DNA from 3 places in the Klebsiella sp. CSG-1 genome. Region 1 is predicted to be linked to each of the others. Evidence: predicted binding sites of a transcription regulator. Region 1 holds the regulator's gene; each other region holds the start of a gene.

What was found. Region 1 encodes PhoB, which activates phosphate uptake and scavenging genes when phosphate is short. Its sites were predicted from a motif close to CTGTCATAAAACTGNCNNAT; they were not measured.
Region 2: pstS (phosphate ABC transporter substrate-binding protein PstS) is a predicted target of PhoB. The motif match lies at 4,732-4,751, and genes of this name have one in related genera.
Region 3: kdgR (DNA-binding transcriptional regulator KdgR) is a predicted target of PhoB. The motif match lies at 4,967-4,986, and genes of this name have one in related genera.

Annotation. Positions count from the first base shown of each region.
Region 1 covers NZ_JBWNLD010000001.1:796,763-804,636, reverse strand. Annotated here, with positions in the region: gene AC007G_RS03910 (NUDIX hydrolase) at 1-101, opposite strand, end outside; gene sbcC (exonuclease subunit SbcC) at 427-3,585, opposite strand; gene sbcD (exonuclease subunit SbcD) at 3,582-4,784, opposite strand; gene phoB (phosphate response regulator transcription factor PhoB) at 4,994-5,683, shown strand; gene phoR (phosphate regulon sensor histidine kinase PhoR) at 5,705-7,000, shown strand; gene brnQ (branched-chain amino acid transporter carrier protein BrnQ) at 7,415-7,874, shown strand, end outside.
Region 2 covers NZ_JBWNLD010000005.1:29,386-37,259, reverse strand. Annotated here, with positions in the region: gene phoU (phosphate signaling complex protein PhoU) at 39-764, opposite strand; gene pstB (phosphate ABC transporter ATP-binding protein PstB) at 816-1,589, opposite strand; gene pstA (phosphate ABC transporter permease PstA) at 1,635-2,525, opposite strand; gene pstC (phosphate ABC transporter permease PstC) at 2,525-3,484, opposite strand; gene pstS (phosphate ABC transporter substrate-binding protein PstS) at 3,606-4,646, opposite strand; gene glmS (glutamine--fructose-6-phosphate transaminase (isomerizing)) at 4,987-6,816, opposite strand; gene glmU (bifunctional UDP-N-acetylglucosamine diphosphorylase/glucosamine-1-phosphate N-acetyltransferase GlmU) at 7,004-7,874, opposite strand, start outside.
Region 3 covers NZ_JBWNLD010000008.1:215,872-223,745, reverse strand. Annotated here, with positions in the region: gene proQ (RNA chaperone ProQ) at 1-261, shown strand, start outside; gene prc (carboxy terminal-processing peptidase) at 281-2,329, shown strand; gene htpX (protease HtpX) at 2,566-3,447, shown strand; gene AC007G_RS19795 (MFS transporter) at 3,527-4,900, opposite strand; gene kdgR (DNA-binding transcriptional regulator KdgR) at 5,078-5,869, shown strand; gene AC007G_RS19785 (YobH family protein) at 5,935-6,174, opposite strand; gene mgrB (PhoP/PhoQ regulatory lipoprotein MgrB) at 6,334-6,477, shown strand; gene AC007G_RS19775 (YebO family protein) at 6,552-6,836, shown strand; gene AC007G_RS19770 (DUF2627 domain-containing protein) at 7,475-7,591, shown strand; gene cspE (transcription antiterminator/RNA stability regulator CspE) at 7,632-7,841, shown strand.

The sequences.
Region 1 (7,874 bases):
GCAACCTGTGCCATGGCGTCCAGGTTGGCAGCAATCAGTTCCGGGTGATTATTGGTACCGCTGCGGACGGGGCCCGCAACCAGAATAAGACAACTTTTCATCTCTAAGACCTTCTTAATATATGAGCGGGAAGACGGGAAACCCGATGGATATCCGGAAAGGCGCTTTTACCTGGCGCGTACCTGTCGGGTATGTTGACCTGCGTGTTTGTGCACGAATGACGGTGTTAATCGATTTTTCCGTTTTTTGGTGCCTGAAACGTCATGTCTATGCCTGTTTATTCTCATTAAGGAAAGAGAAATGAAATTAACATGCATATTCGTGCGTGATCAAGATAATTCGTGAAGTGGCGGCAGGAATAATGCGCCGGGGGAAGGGCGACCTTTCCCCTAAGGGAAAGGTCTTCAGCGGAGGAATCGCTGGGGGTTACTCGACGGAAAACATTTTATCCAGCCGGCTGTAGCCAAGGCCGTTGATTTTCTTAACTTTGATCTGCACCGGAATCCGCTCTTTCATTGCTTCAACGTGGCTTATCACGCCGATCACCTTGCCGCTGGCATTCAGGGCGTCGAGCGCATCCAGCGCAGTATCGAGCGTTTCGCTATCGAGCGTGCCGAACCCTTCATCAAGAAACAGTGAATCGATGCGCGTTTTGTGGCTCACCAGATCGGACAGCGCCAGCGCCAGCGCCAGGCTGACAAGGAAGCTTTCACCGCCGGAGAGGGTTCGGGTATCGCGTACCGCATCCGCCTGCCAGGTATCAACCACTTCCAGCTCCAGTGCTTCGCTGGCCTTGCGCTGAAGCTGGTAGCGCCCGTGCAGGCGATTGAGCTGATGGTTCGCCAGCCAGACCAGGTTATCCAGCGTTAGCCCCTGGGCGAATTTACGGAACTTATCGCCCTCTTTAGAACCGATCAGCGCATTAAGCCATGCCCAGTCCTCGAGCTGCTGCCCGGCCAGCGCGATCTCCTGATGCAATGTCTGCTGGCGTTGCTGGTTCCCGGCGTTCTGTTTCAGCTGTTGGCGGATCTCTCCCTGGCGGGCGCTGTTTTCCCGCAGCTGCGGCGCCAGCTGGAGCAGACGGGCCTGGACCTGCTCCAGCGGTTGGGTGAGGTCGACGTCTGCCGGCGGTTGCTGCTGATGCCGGGCAAGCGCATCGCGGGCGCGCAGCGCCAGGGCGTTATTTTGCTGTACCGCATTTTCCAGCGTCTGTTTAAGCCGCTCCAGCCGCTGGCGCGTCTCTTCGTCGAGCATGGCAGCGAGAAAGGCCTGCTGGTCGGCAAACGGGCTGCTGGAGAGTGCGGCAGCGAACCGGGTTTGCGTCTCCCGCAGCGCTTCCTGCTGCTGGCTCTCCTGCTGGCTCAGCGTCCGCCACTGGCTTTGCAATGCCAGACAGTCGTCGTGCACCTGACGCCAGCCCGTCAGCGGCGCCGGATCGGCTATCTCGTCCGCTGGCGGAAGGGACTCCGGCTCTGTCTGCGGAAGCGTATCCAGCAGCGGCGTCAGCTGTTGAAGCTGCTCCTGAAGCGCAACAAATTGGTTCTGTTTTTCCTGCCACAGGCGGCTCTCTGCTTCCCGCTGCGCCAGCCACTCCGCCGTCCGATCGGCCTGCGGAACGCTGAGCGCGAAGGGCGAGAGTTCCGCCTCCAGCTGCGCGCGCCGTTGTTCCTGCTCCTGCTGGAGCTGCCTGAGCTGTTGCTCGCCCGCCTGCTGCTGGGCCTGCCAGGCCAGTCGCTGCTGGTGCTGATACAGCTGCTGTTCGCTCTCCTGCTGGGCCGCCAGCCAGCCGGGAATATCATCCTGCGGCTGCAGTTCGCAATGGAGTCCGCTGATGGTTGTCTGCCATTGCGAGGTGAGCGCTTGCTCCTGCTGGAGGAGTGAGTCCAGCTCTTCTTTCTCTTTAACCTGTTGTTTAAGCAGTGCCTCAAGCTGACCGCGTAGCTGGGCGCCTTCTTCCGTCAGCTGTTTGACTTCACGCTCCAGACTATCCCGGCGGGCCTGATTCACGCCGGGTTCCAGCGCCCGGTATTGCGCGACCGCCGGGTGTTCGCTGGAACCGCACAGTGGACAAGGGCTCCCGGGCTGCAGGCGAGCGCGCTCTTCCTCCAGCCCGACAATGCGCGCTTCCAGCTCACAAATAGCCTTCACATCGCTGAATTGCTGATGTTTTTCTTTGTATGCCAGCCGGCGCTGGGCCAGGGTTGTTTCCAGCTTTTCCTGCTCCTCGCGGCGGGCCTGCTCCGCGGTTTGCAACTGCTGCTGACGCTGACGAAGCGGCAACAGGCGACTGTGCAGCGTCGAAAGCTGCTGGCGCAGCGGGCGAGCGGCGGCGTGCTGCGCCAGGCTGGCGGTAACCTGGTCGGCATCCAGCGTCAGCGCCGCAGGCGGCAGCTCCGAAAGCTTGCGAGTGGTTTCCGCCAGGCTCTGCTGCACGGCGTTCTGCTGTTGGGCATCGCGCGCCTGCTGCTGGAAGACGGCCCGCCAGCCCGCCAGCGAGTTTCCCCACTGGCGATAGCTATCGTGTTCTTTAAGCCACAGGTTGAGGGCGTGATGGGCATCCTGTAAGCGCGTCATCTGCCGGCTGGCGGCAAGGCGAATCCCGGCGCGCAGCCGCAGCCTGTCCTGTAAGCGAGTATTCACTTCCTCCACCTGGCGGTGGGTTTGCGCCAGCTCGGCGCTTTGCTCCTGCTGCCGGGTCCACAGCGGACGCAGCTGCTCTGCCGGCTGCGCGTTGAGCAGCGCCGCGAGCTGCGGCTGGGCCTGCTCCAGCGCCTGCTGCGCCTCCTGTAGCCGGATCTGCGACTGCGAGGCTTCCGCGCTGAGCTCCTGCTGGCGCAGCAGCCACTGCTGCGTCGCCTGCAGGCGGGTTTGCTCAGCGAGCTGTAGACGCTCTTCATCAGTAAGTGCTTGCAAACTTTGCTGTAACGCCTGCTGTTGCTCATCGCTCAGCAGCAGAACGCCGGACGCCTGGGCCTGAAGTTTCTCCAGTTCATTGCGGGCAAGTTTATGCTTTTCAAACACCTGTGCTGAAATTTGACCGTAGATTTCGGTGCCGGTCAGCTCTTCCAGCAGCTCAGCGCGTTCTTTCGGTTTGGCATTGAGGAACGCGGCGAACTGGCCTTGCGAAAGCAGCATTGAGCGGGTAAAGCGACCGTAATCCAGTCCGGTGAGCGAAGCGGTAAGTTCGAGTTTATCTTTGACTTTATCGGCGAGGATCTGCCCATCGTCGCAGCGCGCCAGTTCAACGCGCGGGGCCTGCAGGTTGCCCTCCGGCTGATTGCGGGCGCGGTTCTGGCTCCAGAAGGCGCGATAGGCGGTCCCTTTGACCTCAAATTCCACTTCCGCCAGACATTCGGCGGTATCGCGGGTCATCAGATCGTTTTGCGATTGCGAGACGCTGCTCAGACGCGGCGTTTCGTGATACAGCGCGAGGCAGATAGCGTCCAGCAGAGTGGTTTTCCCGGCGCCGGTGGGGCCGGTGATGGCAAACAGCCCGTTGCTGGCGAACGGTTCTGCGGTGAAGTCGATTTTCCATTCGCCTTTTAACGAGTTGATATTTTTCAGGCGCAAACTCAGAATTTTCACAGGTGCTCCTCACCATTCAGACTATGCAGCGTTTCGTTGAACAGCTGCGTCAGGCGCAGCTGCTGCGCCTCTTCCAGCGTTTCCTGCGCCAGGCGGCGTTCAAACACCTCCTCGACCTGCAGTTCGCTCAGCGTCTCCCGCCGCTCGCCCGCCAGGATGCGTTCACGTTGGGCGCGGCTGCGGCGAACCAGCAGCACTTCCACCGGCAGATCTTCGGTCTGAGCCTGAATTTTGCGCTGAATATCATGGAGATATTCGTCACTGGTAATTTCAATATCCAGCCAGACGACCGGCTCCTGAGGGGCGTCCCGCCACTGGGTGAGATGTTCGCTGATGCTGGAGAAATCGCCTTTCAGCACCGCCAGCGGCTGCGTCACCGGCACCGTCAGAGGAAGCACCTCCGTCAGCTGCCCGTCGGTGAAGGTCACCAGATTGACGCTTTTGCTTTTTCCTGTCTCATCAAAGCTGAGGGCGATGGGGGAGCCGCTGTAGCGAATATGTTCGCTGCCGCCAATCTTTTGCGCCCGGTGAATATGGCCGAGGGCAATATAATCAACGGGGGGAAAATGGCTGGCGGGAAATGCCTCCAGCGTGCCGATGTAGATCTCGCGCACCGCATCGCTTTTGCTGGCGCCGACGGTGGTCAGGTGGCCGCTGGCGACGATCGGCAGCGGACGATCGTCGCGCAGGGCGCAGGCCGCTTCGTACTGCTGCTGATAATAGTCGCTGATGGCGTTCAACAGCAGCTGCTGTTTTTCGCCGCTGGAGTGTCCGGCCTGGCTGGTGACCAGCTCGCGCGGGCGCAGGAAGGGGACCGGGCAAAATATGGCGCCGGGGGTGCCGTCGCGCTGCGGCAGAATAAAGGGGGCATGGCCGGCGCTGGCCACCACCGTGGTTTTCAGAAAGGCCAGAATATCGCGGGATTCATTCAGCGTCGCCACCGAATCGTGGTTGCCCGCCAGTACCACCAGCTGGCAGCCGGTCTGCTGAAGCTGAACCACAAAGCGGTTATACAGCTCGCGAGCGTAGCTTGGCGGCGAGCCGGTATCAAAGATGTCGCCGGCGACAATAATGGCATCGACCTCGTGCGCCTGCGCGCTGGTCAGCAGCCAGTTGAGAAAGGCCGAGTGTTCGGCGGCGCGGCTCTTGCTGTAAAAATTCTGGCCAAGGTGCCAGTCAGAGGTGTGGATGATGCGCATAAGTATTCCCTGGCGAAAAAGCATGGGCGCATTATATACCTGTCATCCGGCAGGTTGCCCCTTTAACGCCTGCAGGATCGATTGTTACTCCTTGTCATTATTCAAAATCCGCTATCATATGACGGTCATTTTCTTCATAAATCTGTCACAAAACTGACGCATAATGGCGCCGCACTCTATACTGATGGCTAAAAAATACAGGGTAAATAATGGCGAGAAGAATTCTGGTCGTTGAAGATGAAGCTCCGATCCGCGAAATGGTCTGCTTTGTTCTTGAGCAAAACGGCTTTCAGCCCGTCGAGGCGGAAGATTATGACAGTGCGGTGAATCAACTCAATGAACCCTGGCCTGATTTGATTCTCCTCGACTGGATGCTGCCGGGCGGATCGGGTCTCCAGTTTATCAAGCTGCTCAAGCGTGAGGCGATGACCCGCGATATCCCGGTCGTCATGCTCACCGCCCGCGGTGAAGAAGAGGATCGTGTACGTGGTCTGGAAACCGGCGCCGATGATTACATCACTAAGCCTTTTTCACCGAAAGAGCTGGTGGCGCGAATCAAAGCGGTGATGCGCCGTATTTCGCCGATGGCTGTGGAAGAAGTGATTGAAATGCAAGGGCTTAGCCTTGACCCTTCCTCCCATCGGGTGATGACCGGAGAAAGTCCGCTGGACATGGGGCCGACGGAGTTTAAATTGCTACACTTCTTTATGACTCACCCGGAACGCGTCTACAGCCGCGAACAGCTGCTGAATCACGTCTGGGGGACGAACGTGTATGTAGAAGACAGAACGGTGGATGTGCATATTCGCCGTCTGCGTAAAGCGCTGGAACATAGCGGCCATGACCGGATGGTACAAACGGTCCGCGGCACGGGATATCGTTTCTCCGCCCGTTTCTGAATCTCGACAGGAGTGTGAACCGTGCTGGAACGGCTGTCATGGAAAAGGCTGGCGCTTGAGCTTTTCTTATGTTGTATCCCGGCCCTGATTCTTGGGGCGGTGGTGGGTTATCTGCCGTGGTTTTTGCTGGCGGCAGTAACCGGACTTCTCATCTGGCATTTCTGGAATTTATTACGTCTTTCATGGTGGCTATGGGTCGACCGTAGCATGACGCCACCGCCGGGAAGCGGCAGCTGGGAACCGCTGCTCTACGGCCTTCACCAGATGCAGATGCGCAATAAAAAGCGCCGACGCGAACTGGGCAGTCTGATCAAACGCTTTCGTAGCGGGGCGGAGTCGTTGCCCGATGCGGTGGTGCTGACGACGGAGGAGGGGGCCATCTTCTGGTGTAATGGTCTGGCTCAGCAGATCCTCAATCTGCGCTGGCCGGACGACAGTGGACAAAATATTCTTAACCTCCTGCGCTACCCTGAATTTGCTCACTACCTCAAAAACAGGGATTTCTCAAAGCCGCTCAATCTGGTCCTCAATACTGCTCGTCATCTGGAGATCCGCGTCATGCCCTACAGCGACAAACAGTGGCTGATGGTGGCGCGCGATGTGACGCAGATGCACCAGCTGGAAGGCGCGCGGCGCAACTTTTTTGCCAACGTCAGCCATGAGCTTCGCACGCCGTTAACGGTACTGCAGGGCTATCTGGAGATGATGCAGGAGCAGGTGCTGGAAGGGATGACGCGCGAAAAAGCGCTGCACACGATGCGCGAGCAAACCCAGCGCATGGAGGGGTTAGTCAAGCAGCTGCTGACGCTGTCGCGGATTGAAGCGGCGCCGACGCTGGCCATGAATGACAAAATCGACGTGCCGATGATGCTGCGGGTGGTGGAGCGAGAAGCCCAGACGCTCAGCCAGCAGAAGCAGACGCTCCACTTCCACGTCGATGAGACGCTGCTGGTGCTGGGCAACGAAGAGCAGCTGCGAAGCGCGATGTCCAATCTGGTGTATAACGCGATTAACCATACGCCAGCGGGGACGGAGATTACCGTCAGCTGGCAACGGGCGCCGCATGGCGCGTTGTTCAGCGTCGAGGATAACGGTCCGGGGATTGCGCCCGAGCACATTCCGCGTCTGACCGAGCGCTTCTATCGCGTGGATAAGGCGCGTTCGCGGCAAACCGGCGGCAGCGGTCTTGGGCTGGCGATTGTCAAACATGCGGTAAATCATCACGACAGTCGCCTGGAAATTGAGAGTACGGTAGGTAAAGGGACGCGTTTTAGTTTCTTACTCCCGGAACGTTTAATTGCCAAAAAAAGCGCCTGAACGCGCCCTTGTCAACATGACTTGCCAATGACCAGCTTCGGCTGGTCATTTTCGTTTGCAGTCACTTTTTAGCCGCGTAATTAATGAACGCCTGCTGCTTTTTTGTTCGCATGATTAGCCGGAGGTTTTCCTTAGATATGGTCAATAATCCCGCTCATAAAAATAGACTTAGCATAATCATCTGCTTTTGCGATCCCGCCTTGCATTAAAACGTTATAAGCGTTTAAATTGCCCCCCATGCAGTCGCAGACAGACTGTTTTTGCGTGGTAATTCAAAAAACAATTCTTTCCCACGCGTGTTCGGGAGCATATCCCGCTGATTTTTCCGGCAACCACCGCTGTATCCTCCCTCAGGGGAAGACACGGTATTTTCCGTTTGTTAACAACACCACATCCACAGGCAGTAATGAATTTATGACCCATCAGTTAAAATCTCGCGACATTATCGCGTTGGGCTTTATGACCTTCGCGTTGTTCGTTGGCGCAGGCAACATTATCTTCCCTCCGATGGTGGGTTTACAGGCCGGTGAACACGTCTGGACCGCCGCTATTGGCTTTCTGATTACCGCCGTGGGTTTACCGGTGCTGACGGTTGTGGCGCTGGCGAAAGTCGGCGGCGGCGTGGAAAGCCTGAGTACGCCGATTGGCAAAGTGGCCGGCATCCTGCTGGCGGTGGTCTGTTACCTGGCCGTTGGCCCGCTGTTTGCGACGCCGCGTACCGCAACGGTCTCTTTTGAAGTCGGGATTGCCCCGCTGACCGGCGACGGCGCGATGCCGCTGATGATTTACAGCGTGATCTATTTTGCGCTGGTGATCCTGGTCTCGCTCTATCCGGGCAAACTGCTGGATACGGTGGGGAATTTCCTTGCACCGC
Region 2 (7,874 bases), on a different contig from region 1:
CCCGGTAAGCGTAGCGCCTCCGGGCATTTTACGGCGGATCACTCTTTCGGGTCTTTACCCGCCAGCAGCTTATCCAGCTCATCGCCACCAACGTGGCGGAAATCCTGGCCTTTGACGAAGTAGAAAATATATTCGCAAATATTCTGGCAGCGGTCGCCGATACGCTCGATAGAACGGGCGCAGAACAGTGCGGTCAGCACGCTTGGAATCGTACGTGAATCTTCCATCATATAGGTCATCAGCTGACGCACGATGCCCTCATATTCCTGATCCACCTTCTTATCTTCGCGATAGATACGCACCGCCTCATCGAGATCCATGCGAGCAAAGGCATCCAGCACGTCATGCAGCATCTGCACGGTATGACGCCCCAGCGATTCCAGGCTCACCAGCAGCGGCTGGTGCTGCTGGGAGAACTTCTCCAGCGCGGTACGGCAAATTTTATCCGCCACGTCACCGATACGTTCCAGCTCGGCTATAGTCTTGATAATTGCCATGACTAAACGCAGATCGCTGGCGGTTGGCTGACGCTTGGCGATGATACGCACGCAGGCTTCATCAATGGCCACTTCCATCATGTTGACCTGCTTATCGCCGTCAATCACGCGTTTTGCCAGATCGCTGTCCTGATTGTGCATCGCGGTGATGGCATCAGACAGCTGCTGTTCCACCAGCCCACCCATGGTCAACACCTGAGTGCGGATATACTCCAGTTCTGCATTGAACTGGCCAGAAATATGTTTGTTAAGATTTAGGTTGTCCATGGTGTCTCCTGAATGCCCAACGGGTTAGATCCTGTGAAAGCAGAAGGGCAATCAACCGTAGCGGCCAGTAATATAATCTTCAGTTTGTTTCTTCGCGGGCTTGGTAAACAGATCGTCCGTGTTACTGAATTCAATCAGCTCGCCAAGATACATAAATGCCGTATGGTCTGAACAACGCGCAGCCTGCTGCATGTTGTGGGTAACGATAACGACGGTGTAGTCCTGTTTCAGTTCGGTGATCAGCTCTTCAATGCGCCCGGTGGAGATCGGGTCCAGCGCTGAACACGGTTCATCCAGTAACAGCACTTCCGGACGAATCGCGATACCGCGCGCGATGCACAGACGCTGCTGCTGACCGCCGGAGAGAGAATATCCGCTCTGATGCAGTTTATCTTTGGTTTCGTTCCATAATGCGGCTTTGGTCAAGGCCCACTGCACGCGCTCGTCCATATCGGCACGCGACAGCTTTTCAAACAGGCGAACGCCAAAGGCGATATTGTCATAAATCGACATCGGGAACGGCGTCGGCTTCTGGAAAACCATACCGACTTTGGCACGCAGCAGAGCGATATCCTGAGTATTGGTCAGAATATTATCGCCATCCAGCAGGATTTCGCCTTCCGCACGCTGCTCCGGGTAGAGCTCGAACATCTTGTTGAATGTCCGCAGCAGGGTCGACTTACCGCAGCCTGACGGGCCGATAAACGCCGTAACCTGGTTTTTGGTGATATCCAGGTTGATATTTTTCAGGGCATGGAATTTTCCGTAGTAGAAGTTCAGGTTACGAACTGAAAGTTTACCCGGGGTCGCATTCGCCATACTCATCAATCTCTTCCTCATTCGGCGCCGCATTTCGCCGCGCCGCAAAAATTAACCGTGTTTATTCTTCGCGAAAACCACGCGCGCCAGAATGTTCAGCAGCAATACGCACAGGGTGATAAGCAGTACCCCGGCCCATGCCAGTTGCTGCCACTCCGCGAACGGACTCATGGCAAATTTGAAAATGGTCACCGGCAGGTTGGCAATCGGCTGCATCATATCGGTGCTCCAGAACTGGTTGGAGAGCGCAGTGAACAGCAGCGGCGCCGTTTCACCGGCGATACGCGCGATAGCCAGCAGGATCCCCGTCATGATGCCGGACACCGAGGCCTTCAGGGTGATGGCAGAAATCATTTTCCACTTCGGCGTACCCAGCGCATAGGCCGCTTCACGCAGGCTGTCCGGCACCAGTTTCAGCATATTCTCGGTGGTACGAATCACGATAGGCACCTGCAGCAACGCCAGGGCGATAACCCCAGCCCAGCCGGAGAAGTGCTGCATCTGCGCAACCACGATGGTGTAGACGAACAGACCCACGACGATGGACGGCGCGGAAAGCAGGATATCGTTAATAAACCGGATCACTTCCGCCAGCACAGACTTACGCCCGTATTCCGCCAGATAGATACCCGCCATAATGCCTAGCGGCGTACCGAAAACCGTCGACCACAGGATCAGCAGGCCGCTGCCCGCCAGGGCATTCGCCAGACCACCGCCCGCGGTGTTCGGCGGCGGCGTCATTTCGGTAAACAGCGCCAGACTCATGCCATCAATACCGCGGGTCACGGTGGACATCAGGATCCAGATAAGCCAGAACAGCCCGAAGACCATGGTTCCCATTGACAGGGTCAGGGCGATACGGTTTTTCAGCCGGCGTTTAGCCTGCATCTTACGACGCGATTCAGCCAGCTCTGTGCTGGTTTGCAATTCAATCGTTGCCATTAGCGCGCCCCCTCACTCTTCGCCAGACGCATCACCATAAACTTCGATGCGGCCAGAACAATAAAGGTAATCACAAACAGAATCAGCCCCAGCTCCATCAGCGCCGCCACATGCAGCCCGGTTTCCGCTTCGGCAAACTCATTCGCCAGGGCGGAAGTAATACTGTTCCCCGGCATATACAGTGAAACGCTATCCAGCTGGTAGGTGTTGCCGATAATGAAGGTCACCGCCATGGTTTCCCCCAGCGCGCGCCCCAGACCGAGCATCACGCCGCCGATAACCCCGTTCTTGGTAAATGGCAGGACGATACGCCAGATAACCTCCCAGGTCGTACAGCCGATACCGTAGGCCGACTCTTTCATCATCACCGGCGTTTGTTCAAACACATCGCGCATGACGGCGGCGATGTACGGAATAATCATGATGGCCAGAATAACGCCCGCCGCCAGAATACCGATACCAAATGCCGGACCGGCAAACAGCGCCCCGACAAACGGAATCGTCGACAGGACGTTGCCCACCGGCTCCTGAAAGTAGGTAGCAAACAGCGGAGCAAAGATAAACAGGCCCCACATGCCGTAAACGATACTTGGGATGGCCGCCAACAGTTCAATGGCGATACCAAGAGGGCGTTTCAGCCAGGCAGGGGAGAGCTCCGTCAGGAACAGCGCGATACCAAAGCTCACCGGAACGGCGATCAGCAACGCAATAAATGAGGTCACCAGCGTGCCATAGATAGGCACCAGCGCACCGAAAATTTCGTTGGGCGCATCCCACTCTTTGGTCCACAAAAAGGAAAAACCAAACTTCTGAATGCTTGGCCATGAAGAGATGATGAGGGAAACGATGATGCCGCCCAGCATCAATAGCACAATCAGCGCAGCCAGTTTGACCAGCACGCCGAAAATTATGTCACCCTTTTTCCCCGGAGGGTTAAATGCCGGCTTGGTTGCAGCCATAGATTACTCTTTAAGTTCGGGCCCGAAAGGCCAGTATTTTACTGACCTTTCGGGCAAAGGTAATGCTATACACATCATCCTTTAAGCTGCCACTGGCGGACAGCTTAAAGTCTGGCGGTATTTAGTACAGCGCTTTACCGCTGCTGTCTTTCACGTTGGTTTTCCATGCAGCGCGAACCTGCTCAACCACGCTTTCCGGCAGCGTTGCGTAATCCAGTGCGTTGGCTTCTTTACTGCCATTTTTGTACGCCCAATCGAAGAACTTCAGCACTTCAGCAGTCTGTTCTGGTTTGGTCGTGGCTTTGTGTACCAGGATAAAGGTGGTTGAGGTGATCGGCCATGCATTCTCACCTTTCTGGTTAGTCAGATCCTGTGCGAAGGATTTGCTCCAGTCGATACCTTTAGCCGCGTTAGCGAAGTTATCTTCCGTCGGGCTGACCGGCTTGCCATCTGCGGAAAGCAGTTTGGTGTAGGCCAGGTTGTTCTGCTTCGCATACGCGTATTCTACGTAGCCAATGGAGCCCGGCAGACGTTGAACGAAAGCGGCGATGCCGTCGTTACCTTTACCGCCCAGACCGGTCGGCCAGTTAACGGTAGAACCCGCGCCAATCTTAGATTTCCACTCTTCGTTCACTTTCGCCAGGTAGCTGGTGAACACGAAGGAAGTACCGGAACCATCGGCGCGACGAACCACGGCGATATTCTGAGACGGCAGCTTCATACCCGGGTTGAGTTTAGCGATCGCTTCGTCATCCCACTTTTTAATTTTGCCCAGGTAGATATCACCCAGAGTTTTACCGTCCAGAACCAGCTCACCCGACTTCACGCCAGGCAGGTTGATTGCCAGAACCACGCCACCGATCACGGTCGGGAACTGGAACAGGCCTTCCTGAGCCAGTTTGTCATCGGCCAGAGGAGCATCAGAAGCACCGAAATCGACGGTGTTAGCAATAATTTGTTTTACACCACCGGAAGAGCCAATACCCTGGTAGTTCACTTTATTGCCGGTTTCTTTCTGATAGGTATCAGCCCATTTGGCATACACCGGTGCAGGGAAAGTTGCGCCCGCGCCAGTCAGGCTTGCAGCTGCAAATGCAGAGAAAGCGCTCATCGATAAGGTCGCGGCGACAACTGTTGCGACGGTGGTACGCATAACGTTCATAATGTCTCCTGCTGGATTCGTAAATCGTTGTTTCGAGGCTATGGTGAGCAAAATAGGACAAAGAGGTGACAGTAAAATGTACGAATTATTACAGTTTTATGACACTCAAAAAGACAGCCGACTGGTGAAAATAAAAACAATATAAATCATACTGTTAATTATTTAAGTGACCGTAAGATTGCAGAAAAATTTTCTTTTTATGACACTTAAAATCGTAGTCGAAGATGACGGTTTGTCATAAACCCGCGCAGCGGCATTTTTCACCAGAGCACTGAAAAACGATCGCCGGAAATAAAAAAAGGGCCGCCGGATGGCAGCCCTTTGTCTGATGCGTGTTGGCTTATTCTACGGTGACCGATTTCGCCAGGTTACGCGGCTGGTCGACGTCAGTGCCTTTAATCAGCGCAACGTGATAGGCCAGCAGCTGCAGTGGCACGGTGTAGAAGATCGGCGCAATCACCTCTTCAACATGCGGCATTTCAATAATGTGCATATTGTCGCTGCTGTTGAAACCCGCCTCGCCATCGGCGAAGACATACAGCTGGCCGCCACGCGCGCGAACTTCTTCAATGTTGGATTTCAGCTTCTCCAGCAATTCGTTATTCGGCGCAACGACGATCACCGGCATTTCAGCGTCAATCAGGGCCAGAGGACCGTGCTTCAGCTCACCGGCCGCATAGGCTTCCGCGTGGATATAAGAGATCTCTTTCAGCTTCAGCGCCCCTTCCAGCGCGATCGGATACTGATCGCCACGGCCAAGGAACAGCGCATGGTGCTTATCGGAGAAGTTCTCGGCCAGCGCTTCAATACGCTTATCCTGCGACAGCATCTGCTCAATACGGTTCGGCAACGCCTGCAGCCCATGAACGATATCATGCTCAACGGCGGCATCCAGACCTTTAAGGCGCGCCAGTTTTGCCACCAGCAGCAGCAATACGGTCAGCTGAGTGGTAAAGGCTTTGGTCGAGGCCACGCCGATCTCAGTGCCCGCTTTGGTCATCAGCGACAAATCGGACTCGCGGACCAGAGAAGAACTCGCCACGTTACAAATAGCCAGCGATCCGAGGTAGCCCAGCTCTTTTGACAGACGCAGCGCGGCCAGCGTATCCGCGGTTTCACCGGACTGGGAAAGCGTGATCATCAGGCTGTTGCGACGCACCGCCGATTTGCGATAGCGGAATTCAGAGGCGATTTCCACATCGCACGGCACGCCCGCCAGCGCTTCAAACCAGTAGCGAGAAACCATGCCGGAGTTATACGAGGTGCCGCAGGCTACGATCTGGATATGTTCAACCTGAGACAACATTTCATTCGCATGCGTGCCCAGCTCGCTGAGATCCACTTCGCCATGGCTGATGCGCCCGGTGAGGGTGTTTTTGATCGCATTCGGCTGTTCGTAAATCTCTTTTTGCATGTAGTGACGGTAGGTGCCTTTGTCGCCTGCGTCGTACTGCAGATTAGATTCGATCTCCTGACGTTTCACCTGCACGCCTTTGGTATCGAATACGGTCACGCTGCGGCGAGTCACTTCCGCGATATCGCCTTCTTCGAGGAAGATAAAGCGACGGGTAACCGGCAGCAGAGCCAGCTGATCGGAGGCAATAAAGTTTTCCCCCATACCCAGACCGATAACCATCGGGCTACCGGAACGCGCTGCCAGCAGCGTTGACGGGTCACGGGAATCCATGATCACCGTACCGTAGGCGCCGCGAAGCTGAGGAATGGCTCGCAGTACCGCTTCACGCAGCGTGCCGCCCTGCTCCAGCTCCCAGTGCACCAGGTGAGCAATCACTTCGGTGTCAGTTTCAGAGACGAAGGTGTAACCACGCGCTTTCAGCTCTTCGCGCAGCGGTTCGTGGTTTTCGATGATACCGTTATGGACCACCACAATGTGTTCAGAAACATGCGGATGCGCGTTACCTTCAGACGGCTCACCGTGCGTTGCCCAGCGGGTATGGGCAATCCCCGTACCACCGTGTAACGGGTGCTCTTCTACCGCCTGAGCCAGCATCTGGACTTTACCGAGACGACGAACGCGGGACATATGCCCTGCGTTATCAACCACTGCCAGACCGGCAGAGTCATATCCACGGTATTCCAGACGACGTAAACCTTCGAGAAGGATTTCAGCAATATCACGCTGCGCGACTGCGCCAACAATTCCACACATAGTTAAATTTCCTGATAATGGCGTTATGCCATGCGTTGTCGCTGACCTGTATTTGCCCGCGTTACGGGCGCCCCGAGCCTTGTAGAGAGTGGGGTTATTTTTATGGTACTGCCTGCGGACGGGGACCTATATTGATCCTCTCATCCTGGTTCGCCGGGCGGTTTCCCCCCCGGCGACAATCCAAACATTACGTCTTCTTCACCGGACGCTGCCAGCCCTGTTTATGGACCTGCGGCACACGGCTTAAAACCAGTTCGTTGTCGGCAATATCGCGCGTGACCGTCGTACCGGCGGCAATCGTGACGCCGTTACCCACGGTCACCGGCGCCACCAGCTGAGTGTCGGAACCGACAAACACATCGTCGCCGATAATGGTTTTGAATTTATTTGCACCATCGTAGTTACAGGTAATGGTACCGGCGCCGATATTCACGTTGTCGCCGATTTCCGCGTCGCCGAGGTAGGAAAGATGCCCTGCCTTCGAGCCTTTACCCAGCCGCGCTTTTTTCATTTCTACGAAGTTGCCAACATGCGCGCCTTCCAGCAGTTCGGCGCCAGGACGCAGGCGCGCGAACGGACCGATGGTGCAGGCAGCCTGCAGATGAGCATCTTCCACAACCGAATACGGGCTGATCTCACAGTCATCGCCAATGGTGCTGTTTTTGATCACGCAGCCGGCGCCGATCTTCACACGTTCACCCAGAACCACGTTGCCTTCGAGGATAACGTTAGTATCAATCTCCACATCGCGCCCATGTTTCAGGGTACCGCGGAGATCAAAACGCGCCGGATCGCGCAGCATCACGCCTGCCAGCAGCAGTTTTTCCGCCTGTTCGGATTGATAAACGCGCTCCAGACGCGACAGCTGCAGGCGGTTGTTTACCCCTTCAACTTCGCTTAAGCGCTGCGGATGAACGGCAACGATTTCACGCCCTTCCTGATACGCCATGGCGATAATATCGGTGATGTAGTATTCACCCTGCACATTGTTGTTCGTCAGCTTCGCCAGCCAGCGTTTTAAATCCGCCCCACCAGCGATCAAAATACCGGTGTTAATT
Region 3 (7,874 bases), on a different contig from region 1:
CGTAAGCCACGTCCTCAGGTTCGTCGCAAAGAAGGCACCGAACAGCGTAAGCCGCGTCCAGCCGTTGCAAAAGCACCGCGTGAAGAGCGTCATACCCCTGTATCAGATCTGACCGCGTTAAGCGTTGGCCAGGCTCTGAAGGTGAAAGCAGGCAACAACGCAATGGACGCCACCGTTCTGGAAATCACCAAAGATGGCGTTCGTGTACAGCTGACTTCTGGTATGTCAATGATTGTACGCGCAGAACACCTGGTGTTCTGAAACGGAGGCCGGGCCAGGCATGAACACATTCTTTAAGCTCACCGCGCTTGCGGGCCTGCTAGCAATAGCAGGCCATGCGTTCGCCGTGGACGATATCACTCGAGTCGATCAAATTCCCGTGCTGAAAGAAGAGCCGCAGCACGCGACGGTGAGTGAGCGCGTTACCTCGCGCTTTACCCGTTCTCACTATCGGCAATTTGATCTCGACAACGCCTTCTCGGCAAAAATTTACGACCGCTATCTGAATCTGCTGGACTACAGCCACAACGTGCTGTTGGCCAGTGATATTGCTCAGTTCTCGGCGAAGAAGAATCAAATCGGCGATGAGCTGCGCACCGGAAAGCTGGACGTTTTTTACGACCTGTATAACCTGGCGCAGAAGCGTCGTTTTGAGCGCTATCAGTATGCATTGAAGGTGCTGGAACGTCCGATGGACTTTACCGGCAACGACAATTTCAACCTTGACCGCAGCAAAGCCCCCTGGCCGAAAGACGAAGCCGAGCTCAACGCGCTGTGGGATGCCAAGGTTAAGTTTGACCAGCTGAGCCTCAAGCTCACTGGCAAAGATGACAAAGAAATTCGCGATACCTTAACGCGTCGCTACAAATTCGCCATTCGTCGTCTGGCGCAGACCAACAGCGAAGATGTGTTCTCGATGGTGATGACCGCTTTCGCTCGCGAGATTGACCCGCACACCAACTATCTTTCTCCGCGCAATACCGAACAGTTCAATACGGAAATGAGCCTGTCATTAGAGGGCATCGGCGCGGTACTGCAGATGGATGACGACTATACGGTCATCAATTCGCTGGTAGCCGGTGGTCCGGCGGCGAAGAGCAAATCGATCGCCGTCGGCGATCGTATCGTCGGCGTCGGCCAGTCGGGTAAAGGCATGGTTGACGTCATCGGCTGGCGTCTGGATGACGTTGTCGCGCTGATTAAAGGGCCGAAGGGCAGCAAGGTGCGTCTCGAAGTTCTGCCTGCCGGTAAGGGGGCCAAAACCCGCATCGTCACGCTGACCCGAGAGCGCATTCGTCTCGAAGACCGCGCGGTGAAGATGTCGGTGAAAACCGTCGGCAAAGAGAAAGTCGGCGTGCTGGATATCCCGGGCTTCTACGTTGGCCTGACGGATGACGTTAAGGTGCAGCTGCAGAAGCTGGAGAAACAGAACGTCAGCAGCATTGTTATCGACCTGCGCAGCAATGGCGGTGGGGCGCTGACCGAAGCCGTTTCGCTATCTGGCCTGTTTATTCCGTCTGGCCCGGTGGTTCAGGTCCGTGACAACAATGGCAAAGTGCGTGAAGACAGCGATACCGATGGCGTGGTGTACTATAAAGGCCCGCTGGTGGTATTGGTCGATCGTTTCAGTGCTTCGGCCTCTGAAATCTTCGCTGCCGCTATGCAGGACTACGGTCGCGGCTTAATTGTTGGCGAGCCGACCTTTGGTAAAGGCACCGTTCAGCAGTATCGCTCGCTGAACCGGATTTACGATCAGATGCTGCGCCCTGACTGGCCGGCGCTGGGCTCCGTACAGTACACCATTCAGAAGTTCTACCGCATTAACGGCGGCAGTACCCAACGTAAAGGTGTCACGCCGGATATCATGATGCCGACCGGGAACGAAGATCGCGAAACCGGCGAGCAGTATGAAGATAACGCGCTGCCGTGGGATAGCGTCAATGCGGCGACCTACGTGAAATCCGGTGATTTGAAGCCGTTCGATCCGCAGCTGCTGAAGCTGCATAATGAGCGGATTGCCAAAGATCCTGAGTTCCAGTACATCATGAAGGACATCGCTCGCTATAACGCAATGAAAGATAAGCGTTATATCGTTTCTCTCAACTACGCCCAGCGTGAGAAAGAGAACGAAGAAGACGACGCGACGCGCCTGGCGCGGATTAACGACCGTCTGAAGCGCGAAGGTAAACCGCCGCTGAAGAAACTGGACGATCTGCCGAAGGACTACCAGGAGCCGGATCCGTATCTTGATGAGACGGTCCACATTGCGGTAGACCTTGCGCATCTTGAGAAAGAGATGCCCGCGGTAGAACCGCCGGTCAGCAAATAAGCACCCAACGGGCACAATGATTGTGCCCGTTTTTCTTTCCGTCATCCTCCAGGCCGTCCTCTCTTATACATACAAAATGTCAACAACTTACGCGGATGTCAGTTCGTCGTGACAAAATGTAAAGTTGTGTTTTTCTCGTGACTTAGCGGGGCCTGATCGTTGAAAATTAGCGTTCTACCCATACGATATGGGTAATCGCATAGTGCGTTTTGTTAAATCGAGGTTAAAAGAAAATTATGATGCGAATCGCGCTTTTCCTGTTGACCAACCTGGCAGTGATGGTGGTCTTCGGGCTGGTGTTAAGCCTGACGGGAATTCAGTCAAGCAGCATGACCGGGTTACTGATCATGGCGCTGCTTTTTGGTTTTGGTGGATCGATCGTTTCGCTGATGATGTCGAAATGGATGGCGCTGAAATCCGTGGGTGGGGAAGTGATTGAGCAGCCGCGCAATGAAACGGAACGCTGGCTGATGAACACCGTCGCGCAGCAGGCGCAGCAGGCGGGTATTGGCATGCCGCAGGTCGCCATCTACCACGCGCCGGATATCAACGCGTTTGCCACCGGCGCCCGCCGCGATGCTTCTCTGGTCGCCGTAAGCACCGGGCTGCTGCAAAACATGAGCCGTGATGAAGCTGAAGCGGTCATCGCCCACGAAATCAGCCACATCGCCAACGGTGACATGGTCACGATGACGCTGATTCAGGGGGTGGTGAACACCTTCGTTATCTTTATCTCGCGTGTTATCGCGCAGATTGCCGCCGGCTTCCTGGGTGGAAACCGGGATGATAGTGAAAGCAGCAACGGTAACCCGCTGATTTACTTTGCCGTAGCGACCGTGCTGGAACTGGTGTTCGGTATCCTGGCCAGCATCATTACCATGTGGTTCTCGCGCTACCGCGAATTCCACGCCGATGCCGGGTCTGCCAGACTGGTTGGTCGTGAGAAAATGATTGCCGCGCTGCAGCGCCTGAAAACCAGCTACGAACCACAGGAAGCCAGCAGCATGATGGCGTTCTGCATTAACGGTAAGGCGAAGTCAATGAGCGAACTGTTCATGACTCACCCGCCGCTGGATAAGCGTATTGAAGCGCTGCGCAGTGGCGAATACCTGAAGTAACATTGTTGCAGAGTAGGTAAAAAAAATCCGCGGCCCTCGGGCAGCGGATTTTTTTATGGCTGAAGCCTGAGGAGGGCGGCTATTGCCCAGGCCGGGGCTGGGTTACGCGAAGCCCGCTGACGGTTGCGGCAATCACCGCCAGTCCACCGGCCAACAGCAGTGCGCTGTGGGTGCCGCTGTTGCCCTGCAGGTTAAGCAGCAGGGCAACCAGCGCCGCACCGGTACTTTGACCGAGCAGACGCGCGGTCCCGAGCATTCCGCTGGCGCCGCCGCTGCGATGGGCCGGTGCGGAAGAGACAATGGTATGGTTGTTTGGCGACTGGAACAGGCCAAAACCGGCGCCGCACAGCGCCATGCGCCAGATAATATCCAGATCGGAAGGCGTGGAGGGCAACAGCGCAAGGCCAAACAGGCCGCAGGCCATCACCAGCAGGCCGATTGCCCCCAGTAATCCCGCGTGCACTTTCTCAATCATATAACCTGCCAGCGGCGCCATCACCATGGTAGCCAGAGGCCATGGCGTCAGCAGCAAGCCGGTTTCTACTTCGCTGCGGCCCATCATCGACTGCAGGAAGAAGGGCAGGGAAACCAGCGCCAGCATTTGCGCGCAGAACGAACAAATGGAGGTACAGATAGACAGGGAAAACAGCGGGATGCGCAGCAGGTCAATCGGCAGCAGCGGGACCGGCATCTGCAGCTGGCGGCGCACAAAAAAGAAACCGATAACCAGCATCGCGGCCACTTCCGCAAGTACGAATCGTCCCGACTGACCCTGGGCAAAACCGCCGAGAGCGGTGATCAACAGGCCAAACGTCAGCGCATTCATTATGGCGCTGGGAAGATCGAAGCGGGTGATTTTGCTCCGGCCAACGTTTGCTGGCAGGTAACGCATGGCGAGGATAAGCGAAACAATCCCGAGCGGAATATTAATAAAAAAGAGCCATTGCCAGGAGGCAACCGAGAGAATAGCGGCTGCAATGGTGGGGCCGGCGGCCGATGAAACCGCCACCACGAAGGAGTTAATCCCCATTCCGCGCCCGAGAAAACGCTGCGGGAAAATAAGTCGGATCAACGCTGTGTTGACGCTCATCAGGGCGGCGCCGCCAAGGCCCTGCGCGACGCGGGCAAGCGTCAGCATCTGCAGACTATGGGAGAGCGCGCAGGCGAGCGAGGTCAGAGTAAATAGTGCAAGGCCGATTTTATAGATACGCCGATAGCCAAACATATCGCCGAGAAAAGAGAGCGGCAGAAGGGCAATCACGATAGCTATCTGGTAGGCGTTGACAATCCAGATTGACGCCGCCGGCGAGGCGTTTAAATCGGTGGCGATAGTCGGCAGAGCCACGTTGGCAATTGCGCCGTCGAGCACCGCCATGGCCAACCCTAAAACGATGGTCAGAATTGCGCCGTAGCGCTGCGGCAAAGGCAGGCCATCGGCAATGTTTTTATCCATGGTGAATGTATGTCTTTATGGTAATTATTCTCTGAGTAATGATTTTAGCATTGATTATTCGGCTGTATGTCGCAGATTTGTAACGAATGAGCAGAAGAACGATTGCGGGGGCCGCGATGCGAATTTATAATAAAAACCGGTTCTGATTTTTATAAAACAGTTACGATGAGGTGATAAATGGCAGTTGCAGATTTGGATAAGCAGCCAGATTCTGTCTCTTCGGTATTGAAGGTTTTTGGCATTCTGCAGGCGCTTGGTGAAGAGCGTGAAATTGGCATTACCGAACTGTCCCAGCGCGTCATGATGTCAAAAAGCACCGTTTATCGCTTTTTGCAAACCATGAAATCGCTGGGCTATGTGGCGCAGGAAGGCGAATCTGAGAAATACTCCCTGACGCTCAAGCTGTTCGAACTGGGCGCGCGTGCGCTACAGAATGTCGACCTGGTCCGCAGTGCCGACATCCAGATGCGTGAACTTTCGCGGCTGACGAAAGAGACGATCCACCTGGGCGCGCTGGATGAAGACAGCATCGTCTATATCCACAAAATCGACTCCATGTACAACCTGCGGATGTACTCGCGTATCGGTCGCCGCAACCCGTTGTACAGTACCGCTATCGGTAAAGTGCTGCTGGCGTGGCGCGATCGCGCTGAAGTTGAGCAGATTCTTGAAGGCGTCGAATATAAACGCAGCACCGAGCGGACCATCACCAGTACGCAAGCGCTGCTTGACGTCCTGGATCAGGTGCGTCAGCAGGGGTACGGTGAAGATAATGAAGAGCAGGAAGAGGGGCTGCGCTGCATCGGCGTACCGGTTTTCGACCGCTTTGGCGTGGTGATTGCCGGCCTGAGTATCTCTTTCCCGACGCTGCGTTTCTCAGAAGAGCGTCTGAGCGAATATGTGGCGATGTTGCACACGGCGGCGCGTAAGATTTCTGAACAGATGGGCTATAACGACTATCCATTCTGATCCGAATGGCGCTGTGGTCAGTTAAACGACAGCGGGAATGCGCTTCCCGCTGTCGCTTTTACGCATCAACCTTTGTCGATAACGGTTTCGCTTTTGCGTAAAATCGGGCAGTCGGTAACACCGATAATACCGCTATCAGAATGAACGTATTGTGCGGTACTGGTGCCGCGAGCGGTCAGATATTTACACTGAAGCCCCAGTCCCGCAGCATTCTGATTGCTGCCAATAAGAATGCCATAGCCGCTCAATAATATACCAATCCATACGATAGCCAGTACTACAATGGAACGAATGATTAATCGCATTGTTGCCTCATGGTTTGCATTATCCCTGCGCGTATTTTGACAGCTACACGTATTGAAACAAGTCTATGATTCCTAAACTTGTCTTTCGTATTACAGTTAGCCACGGTTTAAGATGCTCATGTTATCCTGGAAACATCTGATACTGATGCGGAGAATGGAGTGAAAAAAGTACGCTGGGTTTTGCTGATAGTCATCATAGCGGGCTGTTTGTTGCTGTGGACTCAGATGCTTAACGTAATGTGCGATCAAGATGTACAGTTTTTCAGCGGCATCTGCACAATCAATAAGTTTATCCCCTGGTAAGACATTTTTATGACGACCGATTTCCTTCTGCTGCGCGAGTGGTAGAATGGACGCCTTCTCTTTGAGGTGGTGAAATGAGTGAGTTACTGAATCCTGGGATCTTAAATCTGGCATCGTTGGCACTGTCCGTTGTGCTGCTGCTTGTCGGTTTGTTGTTATGGTTTTTTGTTAATCGCGCAAGTTCGCGCACCAATCAGCAGATTGAACTGCTGCAGGCGTTACTGGACCAGCAAAAGCGGCAAAATGCGCTGCTGCGCCGTCTCTGTGAAGCCAATGAGCCTGAGAAACAAGAGGTTACTAAGACTTCGGCGGGAGAGAAAGACGATGACGACTTTATCCGTCTCGTCGCCGAACGGTAGCTGACTGACAGGTGTGCACCGGGTCGGTGTGCACCTGGATCTAAGGAGTCGTTATAACTTTTTCTTATCCTTTCCGATCGTTTTGTTACACTTCCTCGCCCCCTGAGTGTGTTCCTGCTCCCAATTCTGGCTATTGACGTCATTGATTTTTTAGTTAATCAAATAAAATAATAACAATCTGTTTTAATTGTCTGATGAAAAAATATCGTCATTAATGCTTCACGTTTAAATTGTATTATAAATAATATTTATAACGGAAGCGGATGACGATTTTATATCTTTACCTCCGCAGAATTTAAGCGAAATTTCAACTATAGATATGACTTTTTATACGCATCATTATGCACCGGCCCTGACCCTGTGTGCTGAAAATGTGGTGTTAGAATAGCCGGGTACCTGGACGAACCGAAGTTGTTGAGCTATGGTAAAAAAGTTGCAACCATCGGGTTTGCTATAATTGCGAATCCTGCGGTAGCAGCGAGGGCAACCCTGGGCGGCAAAGACGCATAAATGTGCAGGTGATCAAATGATTACCTTATAATTTGTGCGGAGGATCGAGACACGTTTAAAAATGGCTTGCCATTATTTACGTTGTATGTGATAACACCTTTCGGGTTAAACGAGGTACAGTTCTGTTTATGTGTGGCATTTTCAGTAAAGAAGTCCTGAGTAAACACGTTGTCGTTGAATACCGCTTCTCTGCCGAACCTTATATTAGTGCCTCATGCAGTAATGTGTCAGTTTTATCTATGTAAGCGCCTGTGGGCGAAGAAAACAGTCTAAGGAATTTTGCAAATGGCAAAGATTAAAGGTCAAGTTAAGTGGTTCAACGAGTCTAAAGGTTTTGGTTTCATTACTCCGGCTGATGGCAGCAAAGATGTGTTCGTACACTTCTCCGCTATCCAGGGTAATGGCTTCAAAACTCTGGCTGAAGGCCAGAACGTTGAGTTCGAAATTCAGGACGGCCAGAAAGGTCCGGCAGCAGTTAACGTTACTGCTATCTGATTCAAGACCACTCATCTTGTAAGAAAAGCCTCG